2 regions of the Bradyrhizobium sp. 87 genome follow, and region 2 is predicted to be linked to the other one. Evidence: riboswitches for the same ligand, from Rfam matches in the RefSeq annotation. Region 2 holds a riboswitch; the other holds the start of a gene.
The links. Region 2 has a riboswitch for cobalamin ahead of IVB50_RS38740 (energy-coupling factor ABC transporter permease). Riboswitches for the same ligand answer to the same signal wherever they lie in the genome.

Region 1 (6,851 bases), on a different contig from region 2:
GACCTGCACGAACCTCGTATTGGAGGCGGCAAACGGCACATTGCTCATTACGGAATCCTCTACCGAATCAGTGTTGATGGCTGATTTCGTCACCTTCCTTGAACGTTCGCCAGCAGGAGCGACAGCGTGGTACCGAATCCCTTTACGCGACGGTCCACCGAATCAAGTTGCAGGAAGAAGCCCCATAGATGATTGGCTTGCCAGTTGCCGAGGCATTGGACTTGGCGACGAATGGATCGCATTTGTGTACGGTGATCCCAAACTGGCGGCATTGTGTGGGAAGCACGAAAGAACGACTCGGCTATCGTTTGTAAGGCTAGGTCGGGCTTCGCCCGCAACGGGCCGCCGAGGACCTGGCTCCGCGCCTTCTAGCCGGGCAGGTTTCCGCTCGCGGTCCACGAGCCTTGAGAAGACCATCGTATCGCTCCGCACCATGAAGAACGATTTGATGGTTGATACCCGCCAAAAAAGTCGAAGAGGTAACCCGCTCGCAGTGGGAGTAAGCACCGCATCAGCGCCGAGGTTCTCGATTGTCCTCGGCCGCGATGCACGCGTTGGAGCGTTCGTTTTGAGAAGCAACAAGCAGCAGGATTTTCTGCCTTGAAAGTCTTTAGTGACAGGACCAGGAGCGCTTTTAAGTGTGGAGCAGAGGTCGCAGTACTGTCATAGCCTCTTGCGCGCGCGCAATCCTCCAACCCGATATCCCCTCTCCTCGTGAAACGGCGTACCCGTTCTAAGGCCGGATAGCCATCAGGGGGCAACGCAACCTCAATCATCTGCCAGCCTCGGCGCTTCGCCTCCGAACGTACCGCCTCGAGCAGATGCCCACCGCGGTCAGAGCTTCGGAAGTCCCGAGAAATCCATAGCTCCTGAAGCACGCCGTACGCTCCAGCTGCTCTCACGGCCAGGACGGCGGAGATGGCAGCGATCCCTACAATCTGCCCGGTGGCTTGTTCCTCGATGACAAAAATGAAGCCCTCTTCGGGATCCTGAATCAGGCGCAAAGCAGTCTGCTTTGCGCCTTCAAGGCTGAACTCTGGTCCGGGACCACCTAATTCAGAAAGTAGCTTTCCGACGGCTTCTACGATCGCGTTCTCATCTCCTGGCACGCCTTTGCGCAAAGCCGTGCCCCCGTGGGGCAAGCCTTGCGCTTCAGCGCCAACACGAACACCCGTCACGTTAGTCCCTCCAGTCCCTCTTGAGGATATCCATGTTCAGAAGGATACAGAGAACGCAACTGAGAGAAACTATCAAGCTCGATAGGGAATAGGACGTCCGCACTCGCTATAACCAACAGAGGTGAGGTAAGTGCAAGCTGTTGCCGTTCTCAGAATCGACCGCGGCTTGATCCGCTGCGAACTCAGTTGGATCTCCTTCGACTAGATAGGGAATCCACGAGACGGCACATTCGCGCGTGGGCAGGCCGGCCATGCCGATCAAACATTTCGTAGGAGAGATTGCTGATCATCACTCACGAGACTCGATTCAGTACATCTTGCAGCATGATCATCGCCGTGGCATAGGGCGCATCAGCTCGGCGCGTCCGAAGGTGAGATTCCCCACACTCGTGTGCGTCACTCGTACAAAGTTGCGCGAGCCGGGACAGGTATCATACGCGTGCGCCCGACAAAATCGTCCGAACAACATCGCGAAAAGATTTTGCACGCTAATGCACTATCTTAAGCTTACCTCGAAGAATCGAAAGATAATGGCAAGCACTGCTTGTTTGGACCTTCGCTCCTCGTTTAAGGGACCTTCACGGAAGGGGAGTGGTTGCGATGGAGCATGGGCAGGCCGAACTGGTCGGAGGGAAACCTGTAATCTTCGGGCAGCGTAAGGTGCGGCCGCGAGCGTGCGTGGCCGTGGGCAAGCGGCATCTGCGCGCCTTTCTACGCGATGTGCTAGAGGATATGGGGTTTGTGATCAGCGAATGCGGGACTGCTGACGAGCTGCCGCGCGTACTCTGCACGGACTTCCCTGATCTGATCCTGCTCGGCATTGGCTCGGATCGCATCGAGCCTGGACGATTGCTCGAGATACTCGTACGCGAAGAATTTGCAGGCAGAGTGCTGGCGTTCGGCGCCCGCGAGTCGATCGTCATGACGGCAGTGCAGCAGGTCGGGGGCGAATATGGACTTGATATGCTGCCGCCGCTGAGGACGCCGTTTGCAGCCGAGACGCTGCGCGATCGGGTCGCCATGCTCTTGCCCAGAGAGCCGGCGCCCCGTCCCGCAGTCCATGTCGGAGAAGCCTTACACGCTGGCTGGCTTGAGCTCTGGTATGAGCCGAACTTTGACCCGTGTACCCTCAGCCGCCGCGGCGCCGAGGCGCTTGTGCGAATGCGGCATCCGACCTGGGGCGTTGTTCCACCAGCGTATTTCATCCCGGAGGCTCACGATCCGCATTTTAGGGACTTGTCGCAGTTCGTGATCGACCGCGCGATCAAGGATTGGAAGTATCTTCTGGAGCAGCAAACTTCGACCGATCTCTCCATCAATCTCCCGGCAGCATTCCTGATTGACCCGCAGGCGGTACGCGATCTCTGTCAGCGCATGCCGTCGCACCCCGCTTTCGGCGGCTTGACGATCGAAATCGAGAGCGAGGAAGCGATCCAGAACCTAGATCTCCTGATCGAGGTCGCGCGTGAGGTTCGCTTTCACAACATTGGCCTTGCAATCGACAATATCGGCGCCAATTGGCCGCAGCTGATGGGGCTCGAAAAATTCCCGTTCATGAAATTAAAAGTGGACCGGCAGTACGTCGCCGGTTGCGGAAATGGGCCCCTGAAGCGAACGGTGTGCCGCCATATCGTCGATCTAGCCAAAGAGTACAGTGTGCGCACCGTCGCCGCAGGCGTGGAGAGCCACGCCGACCTGATCGCTGTGACCGAACTCGGCTTCGACCTTGCGCAGGGCCATCTGTTCGGAAAGGCCATGCCGCTGAAGCAATTTGCACAGTCATCTTTCAGCCCTGTTCCACTTCGTCCAAAATAGTTGCATGAGGAGTGACTGAGCACAGCCAGGCAAAGCGTACCAGCGCTGGCCCGCGCGGCCATGCCTACTCGGCACCAGGCATGCGGCTGACAGCAATTAAATCGGCCACTTTGCAAACCCAGTATCGCTTCTCCCGGCCGAACTTCATTTCCCTCCGAAGCGATGCCGAAGGTTATTGTAGCACAAAGCCCTTTTGGCAAGGCTCCAGCCAGTCAATCCGCGGAGTTAACGTTGCAGGCGTGAGCGCGGCTTGGACAAAATCTCCGGTCAGGGCGTGTGACCGGAGGTTTGCCGACATCCGGCGTAGACGTGCGTCGGCTCGCGGCTTCTACTCGCGCCGCCGGTTTCGGGAATCGTCGAGCGTCGCTTGGCCCCGCGCTGCGATGCCAGACAAACCGACGGAAGCTCGCAGCAGTCGAGTCGCGACTGGCTATCGGAGTAGGGGCCCGAGGGCTCGCACGGCTTGATATTGAAGCGGCCCATGCTGTCGCAGATGCAACATGGTCTCAGACCCCGCACAGCACCATTGGGCAAGTTGCCCATCATTGAGCGCGCCTGTCCTTGGCACGGCATTTGAAAGGGATCGCCAATGGCATCGCTCGCCTAAGGAGTCGGAAGGCATGGCTTACAAGATCGTCGCTTCGCAATGTACCGTTTGTGGGGCATGTGAGTTCGAGTGTCCCAACGCGGCGATCAGCCTCAAGCGCGACATTTACGTTATCGATGCAAAAAAGTGTACGGAGTGCGAGGGCCATTCCGACACGCCGCAATGCGCTGTGGTCTGTCCGGTGCCTGACACCTGTGTCCCGTCTAAGACAACATAAGCAGCCCGCGTCCAGAAGGCTTCACCGCTCGATTTCGCGCACGAAGGAGTAGATGTCGAGCTTGTGGAGGCCGCCTTCCGCGTGCGGCGCATCGAGGTCGATCAACATCGTTATGAGCTTAAGGCGCTGATCGACTCCGAGAAACCCTCGAAGGGCTCTGTCAGAGGAGACCGTCAAATTTGTCTCGAATAATGACAAGGCCGCCTCGATGCTCCAGGTCGCCGCGTTGAGGCTTATCGTCGTTGGCTGACGAGCCGAGGCGAGGTGGACGGGCGTCGAATATCCCAAGATCAGCTTGCAGGATATCTAACGCTACGTCACTTCGAAGCCGAAGAGACGGTCTCCACGCGCGACCAGATCGGTCCGGAGATCCTGAAGACGTACGAGAAGCTGGGCATCCGCTTGCCCACGGTCACCATGCACGAGTGCATGGAGCTAGGGTCCTAACAGGATCCCCGCCGCCCGCGCTCTCGCCGCTTACTCCCGTTCCGCAAGTCAGCGTGCATCCTGACGTCCGGAACTGTTCCTGCGATGCCGCGCAGGCCAACGTCCAGGCTGCACTACTCGCCAGCGGCGACGGAAACAACGAAGGCGCGGCCAAAGTCGCTCAGCACGTAAGTGCTTGGCACACCGAAGGAGATCATCTTGACGAACGCCACGGAGCGATCGAGCTCACGGCTCGTCGCGGGGTCCGCCGAACACAGGCAGTCCGGCCTGATCATCCGTTTGATCCTGGAGCAATCCGGCCTTGACAATTCCTAAGGAGCCTCATGGCGCTGTGATCAAGCGGATGCCGGCCGAGGATGATCGCAAACGTCCTCGCGGGCGAGTTCGAGAAGCTGCTGACGGAAAAGACCGGATTTGTCGCGATCACGCAGATGTCGAAGCGCCCACCGCGTTCGTTCTGCTCGCGTTGGCTCATCCGAGTACGCCAAGCGGGTGTTGACGGACGCATTCACAAGCGGAGGCTCCACAGATCTAGGCGTTTTTACCAGGCCGGGAGTAAGACCGTTGTGCCCTAGCTGGTACAGCTCGCAATCGCTTGGGCAATATCGCGGCGACACTTAGTAGGTTGACGGATCGATCCTCGTGCGCCTAATGCCAGCCGTCGTGGTCTTCGGATTCGTTTGATCCGGAGCTAAGAGGGAAGCCGGTGCAATGCCGGCGCTGCCCCCGCAACTGTAAGCGGCGAGCCGCTGTCCAACGAAGTCACTGAAGCCATGCGGCTTCGGGAAGGCCGGACAGCAGCGACGACCCGCGAGCCAGGAGACCTGCCTCGACAATATATCGTCCACGGGCGGGGTGTCCCGGTGTGCGCCAAGCAGCTGTCGCTCACGCGATATTCGCTGCATGCGTCCGCCATGGCCTTTGCCCCAATCATGGGGTCTGAGCTATGTCTTTTCTTTCGCTTCCCGTTGCCACACTGGGGACGTCACGCATCGGCCCACGACGCGAACTCAAAGTCGCGCTCGAGAGCTACTGGGCGGGAAACTCCAGCGAAGCCGAGCTCCTCGAGGCGGGGAGTGGACTTCGTGCCGCTAATTGGGCACGGCAGAAATCCCGCGGTGCGACCGTCATTCCTTCGAATGACTTCTCGTTTTACGACCATGTGCTCGATACCAGCCTAATGGTTGGCGCCATTCCCGACGTCTACGGCTGGACCGAAGGTCCTGTGTCGCTCAAGACCTACTTCACCATGGCGCGTGGCGCTCAGGACGGTGGTCACGCTCAGCATGGGCCTGGCGTAGCCGCTCAGGAAATGACGAAGTGGTTCGATACCAACTACCACTACATGGTGCCGGAATTTCACCGGGATCAGATCTTTAAGTATTCCTCTCGAAAGCCGATCGAGGAATATGAGGAGGCAAAAAGCCTCGGCTACCAAACGCGCCCCGTCCTAGTTGGCCCAGTCACTTTCCTGAAGCTCGGCAAAAGCGCAAATCCCGCATTCAATCCGCTGTCGCTGCTCGATCGGCTCCTCCCAGTCTATGTCGATGTTCTCCGCGAACTATCCTCGCGCGGTGCTGAATGGGTTCAGCTGGACGAGCCATGCCTAGTGATGGACGTCGACGAAGCATCGCGGGCGGCTGTCCGCCGGGCCTATGCTCATTTCGCAAAGGTTGTGCCGGCCCTTAAAATAATGCTGGCCACATATTTCGGAGCTATCGGCGACAATCTTGAAACAACTATGGCCTTGCCCGTTGCCGGGCTTCATGTGGATCTGGTTCGGGCACCTGACCAGTTGGACGCAATTGTCGCCACAACCCGTAGAGATCTCGTGGTCTCACTAGGCGTCGTTGATGGTCGGAACGTGTGGCGCTCCAATCTTCCGGCGCTGCTCGACCAACTTGCTCCTATGGTCCAAAAATTGGGCAGGCACCGTGTTCAGATTGCTCCTTCCTGCTCGCTGCTTCATGTTCCGATCGACATTGAGCTAGAGACCGATCTCGATCCCAATCTGAAGACATGGCTGGCGTTCTCAGTTCAGAAGATCAAGGAACTTTCGATATTGGGCAAAGCGCTGGCCGGCCATGCTGCCGAGGTGGCCGATGAACTTGCGCTTTCGGAGGGGGCAGCCGTCACCCGCGAAATATCGCCCGAGATCCACAATGCGAATGTCGCCGGACGAATCGCCGCGATCGACGATAGCATGCTTCGCCGTCGCAGTGCGTTCACCCAGCGTGCCGACGTCCAGCGCGTCGCGTTCGCATTGCCGATGTTTCCAACGACAACCATCGGATCCTTCCCGCAAACGGCCGATGTCCGGAATGCGCGCGCGGCTCATGCGCGGGGAACGTTGAATGACACGCAGTACGAGCAGCTTCTGAAAGCGGAGACAGCCCGTACCGTGAAGTGGCAGGAAGATATCGGCCTGGACGTGCTCGTACACGGTGAGTTCGAGCGCAATGACATGGTTCAATACTTTGCCGAGCAGCTGTTGGGCTTCGCTTTCACCAAGCATGGCTGGGTTCAGTCTTATGGCTCGCGGTACGTTCGTCCGCCTATCCTGTTCGGAGATGTCTCCCGGCCGAAG
Region 2 (6,851 bases):
CATGGCGTGCGATTGCAGCGTCGATCACCCGCGCCTTGTGCGCACGGCCGGCCGCGTCGATGCCGGTACCGCTGCCCGCGATCTCCGCGGCGCTCACGCCGAGCAAGCCGGCCGCGATCGCCGCCGATGTCGTGGTGTTGCCGATGCCCATCTCGCCGAAGATCAGAAGATCGGGCTGCCCGGCCTGTGCGCGCGTCACCGCACGTCGGCCGGCTTCGAACGCAAATGCCAGCTCCGTGGGGGTGAGCGCAGCTTCGACGCTGAAATCGCGCGTACCGCTGCGCGGCTTGTCGGTCACGATTCCAGCCATCTCCTCCTGCGCCAGCGTGCCGGCGTCGACGACCTCCAGGCTGGAGCCCAGCTCACGCGCCAGCACCGAGATTGCGGCACCGCCGGAGGCGAAGTTCGCCAGCATCGCGATCGTCACTTCCTGCGGATAGGCCGAGACGCCCTGCGCGACGATGCCGTGATCGCCGGCGAAGATGATGATCGGCACCCGCGCCGCGCGCGGCTGCTCGGTTGCTTGCAGGCCCGCAAGCTCGATCGCGAGCTGCTCGAGCCGGCCGAGCGCGCCGGTCGGTTTCGTCAGTTGCGCCTGCCGCGCCACCGCCGCCCCGCGATGGACTGCGGAGATATCGGGGCATTGTTGGGTGACCCATTCGGGGAGCATGCTGCCTCGCTTGCCTCACAGCCTGCGCTTGAGGATGTAACTGTCCATGATCCAGCCGTGCCGTTCGCGCGCCTCTTGCCGCACGGCGACGATGCGCGGGCCGATCTCGGCCAGCGCGCCGGACATCACGATCTGATCGGGCATGCCGAGATAGGCCCCCCACCAGATGTGCAGGCCCGCCGGATCAAGCGACTGGAACGCCGTGCCGCCGTCGAGCATCACCACCACGGTATCGACACCTGCCGGCCAACCGCCATCGCGCAAGCGGCGTCCGGTCGAAACTAGAAAGGGCTCGCCGATGTCGTTGAGCGGCAACGCATGCGCCGCACACAGCGCCTGGATCGAGGTGATGCCGGGCACGACCTCGATCTTTGGCGAGGGATTGAGCCGCCGCGCAATGCGCAGCGAGGAATCATAAAGCGAGGGATCGCCCCAGATCAGCAGCGCGACCTTGCCCTCTCCTTCGAGATGATCCCCGATCGTCTGCGACCAGACGGCGGCCACGGCATCATGCCAATCGTCCACGCCCTTGCGATAGTCCGCTTCAGCGGCGTCCCGCACGGGCAGATCGAACTCGGCAATGCGGGTCGTGTCGCTGGTGAGCAGATCGGCGCAGATCGTCCGCCTGAGATCGGCGAGGTCGGACTTGGCCGTCCCCTTGCGGGGGATCAGGACGAGATCGGCCGCGTTGATGGCAGTAATCGCGGCACGCGTGAGCTGCTCGGGATCGCCGCAACCGATGCCTATCAGAGAGAGCGTGAGCATGGTGGCTGCGAAGGGCGGCCATCATGGCCGCCCGTTCGCTTGTCTCTAGGCCGCGCTGTGCAAACGCGGCGTGACGAGGCCGGGCGCGGTGACGCCGCGCAGCGACTTTGCCAGCGCGAGCACGCCGAGATCGGCGAGCGGCTCAATCACGATGACCAGCGCATAGGACGCCGCGAAGGTCGCGATGTTGGCGAGGTTGGTCGCGCCGAAGCCGGAGCCATAAATCGCCCAGAACGCCACCCAGGCGATGACGCCCGCCTGATAGGTCGTCGAAAGCGCCAGCGCCTGGCGGTACTTCAGATCGACATAGGCCGTGTTGCTCGAAATGATCCGCGTGGCGATCGCCTGGATTCCGAACAGCGGCACCAATAGCGTGGTGACGTTCATGCCATATTGCGGCAAGTCGGGCGGCTCGAAGAAGATGCCCTGGAACAGCAGGCCAAACGCGAGGCCGAAGGCCGCAGGCGCCGCGCCAAACAGCAGGAACAAGGTCGAGCCGAGGATGAAGTGCACTTCGGAGACGCCGACCGGGAAGTGCGGCAGGATCTCGAAGAAGATAAACACAAGTCCCGTGGTGGCGAGCGTCCGCGCCGCGAACGACGTGATGCCCTGCTCGCGCACGGTCTCAACCGCGAGCTTCAAGGCAACGCCGCCGACGGCAATGCCGGTTGCATAACTCAGCACGAGCTTGGCGTCCGAGACTAGTCCGGGTTCGATATGCATGGCTCAGATCCTTCTTGCCGTCACACCCGACGGCCTTGGCCTCAAAACATGCACGGCCGGTCTCCTGGCTCGCGGTTCACTGGGAGTCTCCGGCCTTCCCGGGCCTCGCGGCCCAGTGGCTGATCGAAGTCCCTCACCGCTTACAGTCGCGGGGGCGGCTGGGGTTTTGGGCGCCGCAACTGGGTCCGCCCATCCCCATTCCCGATTATGCTCCGGCGCTTTGCGCCGCATCGAGCACCATGCGTCTCCTGTGTGCCTCTTTCGCCGGCCGGGCGTCAAGGGGCGACGGGCGGACGAGGCGGTCATGACGGATAATTCCCCGCCAGCGCGCCGAACAGGATGACGGCCGCCGTGGAGGCCGCTCCGCCCCGCGCAAGCTGCTCTGCAAGTTCCGAAATGGTGGTGCGGACCAGCCGCTCATCGGGACGGCCGAGCGATTCGGCAAACAACGCCGGCGTGGTTGGGGCGAGCCCGTGCTCGATCAATTTGACGACCAACGCCGGAAACGTCCGCCGGCCCATATAGACCACGGTCGTCGCCTCCGGATCGGCCAGCGCCGCCCAATTGAGATCTGGCGGCAGCTCGCCGGTGACGTCCGCCCCGGTCACGAACTGCACGCGGCGCGAGGTGTGACGCCGGGTCAGCGGAATGCCGGCTTGCGCGGCGGCGACACAGGCCGAGGTGACGCCGGGAATGATCTCGTAGCCGATGCCCGCTTCACGCAGCGTCTCGAGCTCCTCCTCGAGCCGGCCAAAGATGCCGGCATCGCCCGACTTCAACCGGACCACGCGCGCGCCTGTCACGGCATAGTCGACCAGCAGGCGGTTGACATGGTGCTGCTTGGTCGAGGCCCGCCCTGCCCGCTTTCCCACCGCGACGAGATTGGCGCCGGGCCGGGCCAGATCGAGGATCGCGCCTGAAGCAAGATCGTCATAGAGCACAACGTCGGCCTCGCGCAGCCGCGCTGCACCCTTGAGCGTGAGCAGCTCGGGATCGCCGGGCCCGGCGGAGACAAAGGAGACAAAACCGCTCACCGGTCCTCCGCGATCAGATGGAAGAACGTGCCGGTGGCTTGTCCCCGCCGCGAGCCGGTCTCGGCAATGACCGCACCTGTCGCGTCGTGCACGACCGCCAGCGCCGTGTCGGGCTGCGCGACTATGGTCGAATAGTGGAATTCATGGCCACGCAGGCGTGCACCCGCCTGATGACCCGGCATCGGCGCGGCGAGCTCGGCCAGACGATAGCCCAGATGCATGCGGCGCTTGGCAAAGCTCGTCTCCAGGCCGAGCAGGCCCGTCATCTCGTGGCTGATGCCATCGGCGTCGGTCAAAGCGGTGCCCAGCACCATATAGCCCCCGCATTCGCCGTGCACCGGGCGCGTCTCGGCGAAGGCGCGCAATCCGCTGCGGAAGCGCGCATTGGCAGCGATCCTGCCGGCCTGCAGCTCGGGATAGCCGCCAGGCAGCCAGCACACATCGGCGACCGGATCAGGGGCTTCATCGGCGAGCGGCGAGAATGTCGAGATCTCCGCACCCGCCGCGCGCCACGCTTCCAGCATGTGCGGATAGACGAAGGAGAACGCGGCATCACGGGCAAGCGCAATGCGCTGGCCGGGCGGCGTCACGTTGACGCCGCTTGCGGCAGGTTGCGGCGACCAGGTGGCCGCCGAACGCAGCACCGCGTCGAGATCGACATGCTCGGCAACGAAGCGCGCGGCCTCGTCGATCAGCTTGCCGATTTCCGCCTGCTCCTCGGCCTGCACCAGTCCGAGATGCCGCTTCGGCAGGCTGATCTCGGCATGGCGCGGCAGCGCGCCGAATACGGCGATGCCGGCATCCAGCAGCGCGCGCCGCACGAGGGCTTCGTGGCGCGGGCTGGCAACGCGATTGAGCACGACGCCTGCAAGGCGCACACCGGGGCGGTAGTCGCGAAGGCCCGCCGCGATCGCGGCCGCCGTTTGTGCCTGTCCTGAGGGATCGATCACCAGCAGCACCGGCCAGTCCAGCATCTCCGCGATGTCGGCGGTCGCCCCGGTGCCGCAGACGCCACGCGCGGCGACGCCGTCGAACAGACCCATCGAGCCTTCGGCCAGCACGACATCGGCGTCAATGCCGCGACTGACGAGATGCGAGATTGTCCCGCGATCCATCGCCCAACTGTCGACATTGACCGAGGCGCGTCCCGTCGCGGCGGCATGAAACGCGGGATCGATGTAATCGGGGCCGCTCTTGAAGCACTGCACCCGCAATCCGCTGTTGCGCCAGGCGCGAGCAAGCGCCAGCGTCAGTGTGGTCTTGCCGACGCCGGAGGCCGGCGCGGAGATAACGAGCCCTGCCGCCATCACGACACCTCCGGAAAGCGCGGCTCGGCGCCGACCGGCCGATAGCGGCGGTCATAGTCGGCAGCATAGAGACGGCTCTCGGAAAAATCCGCCGAGCCCAGCGTCTTGCCGACCAGGATCAACGCGGTGCGCTCCATCTCGCCCCCGACCGCAGCGTCGAGTGTTGCGAGCGTGGCGCGGATGATGCGCTGCTCGGGCCAGCTCGCACGCCAGACGATCGCGACCGGGCAATCCGCGCCATAATGCGGCGTCAGCTCAGCGACGACCTTGTCGAGCAGATGAATCGACAGATGGATCGCGAGCACCGCGCCGGTGGCGGCGAAGGCGGCAAGCTTCTCGCCTTCGGGCATCGCGCTGGCGCGGCCCGGCGTGCGCGTCAGCACCACGGTCTGGGCAAGGCCGGGCAGCGTCAGCTCGGCCTCCAGCGCAGCCGCGGCGGCCGAGAAAGAGGGAACGCCGGGCGTGACCCTGTAGGGAATGTCGAGCGTGCGCAGGCGGCGGAGCTGTTCGCCCATCGCCGACCAGATCGAGAGATCACCGGAATGCAGCCGCGCAACGTCCTTGCCATCGGCATGGGCGGCGGCGATCTCCGCGACGATCTCATCGAGCGACAGCGGCGCGGTGTTGACGATCCGCGCCCCGGGCGGGCAATGCGCCAAGACGCCCTCGGGCACAAGTGAGCCAGCATAGAGGCAGACCGGACAGGCGGCGATGAGATCGCGGCCGCGCAACGTCAGCAAGTCAGGAGCGCCTGGCCCTGCCCCGATGAAATGCACCGTCATGCGCCGTCTCCTTCCGCGATCGCCGCGGTCGCGGTGCGATCCTGCGAGACCACCCGCGTCGCAATCAATCGCGCGCGAGGTCCGGCCGCTGCGAGCGCCGCCGCCTCGGCAACCGATCCCGTCCCGAACTTTTCCACGACGAGCTTTGACTGCGTCGGCGTGTCGATGCCAACAAGCATTTCGGCGGCAACCGCCTTGATCGGCAAGCCGCATTCGCGCGCGAGCTGCTTCAACACCTCCTCGTCGGCCTTATCGCTGACCGTCGCCACTGCTGCGAGGCCTTCGGGACCACCGGCCGCCAGAAGCGCCTCACGCAGCGAGGCCAGCGTGACGTCCCGCTTGAATCCGAGCCCGGCGACCTTCATCGGACCGCGCTCCATTGCACCACGGGCCGCACGGCCTCCCAGGACCGGTAGCGGCCGAGCGAAGCGGCATGCGCAATCTCGACCCGCATCAATTCGCCGCCCTGGCGCTGGTGCAGCTCACCGAGCAACGCTTCCGTCTCCAACGTTACTGAATGCGCGACCAGCCGCGTACCGGGCGAGAGCCGCGGCCAGATGGCGTCGAACATCGCGATGTCGAGACCGCCGCCGATGAACACGGCGTCAGGCCCGTCCAGCGTAGCAAGGGTTTCAGGCGCTTTTCCCGCGATGACTGTGATCCGATGTGCCAACCCGAACGCCGTCGCATTGCTGCGAATGTTCGCTGCGCGATCCTCGCGCGCCTCGACGGCGATCGCGGTGCCCCCGCACAGCGTCCACTCGACCGAGATCGAGCCCGAGCCCGCACCGATGTCCCATAGCCGTTCACCGGGACGCGGCGCCAGCGCCGAAAGCGCGAGCGCACGGACCGGACGCTTGGTGATCTGGCCGTCATGGACGAAGAGTTCGTCCGATAGTCCCGAGCTGTGGGGGATGCCCTGCGCGCCCGCCGCCTCAACGGCTACCGCGACCAGATTTCCGGCAAGATCGCCTGCGAAGCTGTCGGCGCGATGCGCGTTGATCCTTTCGCGCGGCCCGCCAAGCGCAGCGAGTGTCCAGAATGCCGAGGCACCCCATCCGCGCGCCGTCAGCCATTTCGCGAGATCGCCTGCCGCCTTTGCGTCGCGCACGAGACAAATGATGCGTGCCCCTCGCGCCAGGTGTGGCACGAGACGCTCGAATGGCGCGGCGTGGAGACCGAGACAGGCAACGGATTCCAGACGCCAGCCAAGCCGCGCAGCAACGAGCGAGAATGTCGAGGGAGCCGCATACGCGATCCATTCGTCGCCATGGAGCTTCTCGGCGAGGCTCGCGCCGGCCCCGTGCCAGAACGGATCGCCGGAGGCGAGCACCGCCGTCGGGCGACCACGGCAGCTCAACACGATTTCTGCATCGAACGGCACCGGCCATGGACGGCCGCGCCCGGTTATGCCGGCGAGTGCAAGATGCCGTTCACCGCCAAAGACAGTTTCGGCATCATCGAGCGCCTTTCGGCTTGCCTCGGACAGCCCGGCAAGGCCATCTTCGCCGATACCGATGATGGTCAGCCAGGGATCAGCCATGACGCGCGCCCTCATTCTGGGCGGAAC

Region 1: another riboswitch for cobalamin. It lies ahead of metE (5-methyltetrahydropteroyltriglutamate--homocysteine S-methyltransferase); the one in region 2 lies ahead of IVB50_RS38740 (energy-coupling factor ABC transporter permease).

The regions. Positions count from the first base shown of each region.
Region 1 is NZ_JADPIQ010000125.1:98,331-105,181, reverse strand. Features, by position in the region: partial or broken gene IVB50_RS30865 (SMP-30/gluconolactonase/LRE family protein) at 1-85, shown strand, start outside; gene IVB50_RS42815 (GNAT family N-acetyltransferase) at 369-1,109, opposite strand; gene IVB50_RS30860 (EAL domain-containing response regulator) at 1,779-2,993, shown strand; gene IVB50_RS30855 (4Fe-4S binding protein) at 3,614-3,817, shown strand; gene IVB50_RS30850 (hypothetical protein) at 3,839-4,105, opposite strand; gene IVB50_RS30845 (hypothetical protein) at 4,378-4,539, opposite strand; cobalamin riboswitch at 4,912-5,111, shown strand; gene metE (5-methyltetrahydropteroyltriglutamate--homocysteine S-methyltransferase) at 5,211-6,851, shown strand, end outside.
Region 2 is NZ_JADPIQ010000148.1:55,028-61,878, forward strand. Features, by position in the region: gene cobT (nicotinate-nucleotide--dimethylbenzimidazole phosphoribosyltransferase) at 1-670, opposite strand, end outside; gene cobF (precorrin-6A synthase (deacetylating)) at 686-1,435, opposite strand; gene IVB50_RS38740 (energy-coupling factor ABC transporter permease) at 1,481-2,158, opposite strand; cobalamin riboswitch at 2,195-2,415, opposite strand; gene cobA (uroporphyrinogen-III C-methyltransferase) at 2,461-3,192, opposite strand; gene IVB50_RS38750 (cobyrinate a,c-diamide synthase) at 3,189-4,499, opposite strand; gene cobM (precorrin-4 C(11)-methyltransferase) at 4,499-5,281, opposite strand; gene IVB50_RS38760 (cobalamin biosynthesis protein) at 5,278-5,646, opposite strand; gene IVB50_RS38765 (bifunctional cobalt-precorrin-7 (C(5))-methyltransferase/cobalt-precorrin-6B (C(15))-methyltransferase) at 5,643-6,824, opposite strand; gene IVB50_RS38770 (cobalt-precorrin-6A reductase) at 6,823-6,851, shown strand, end outside.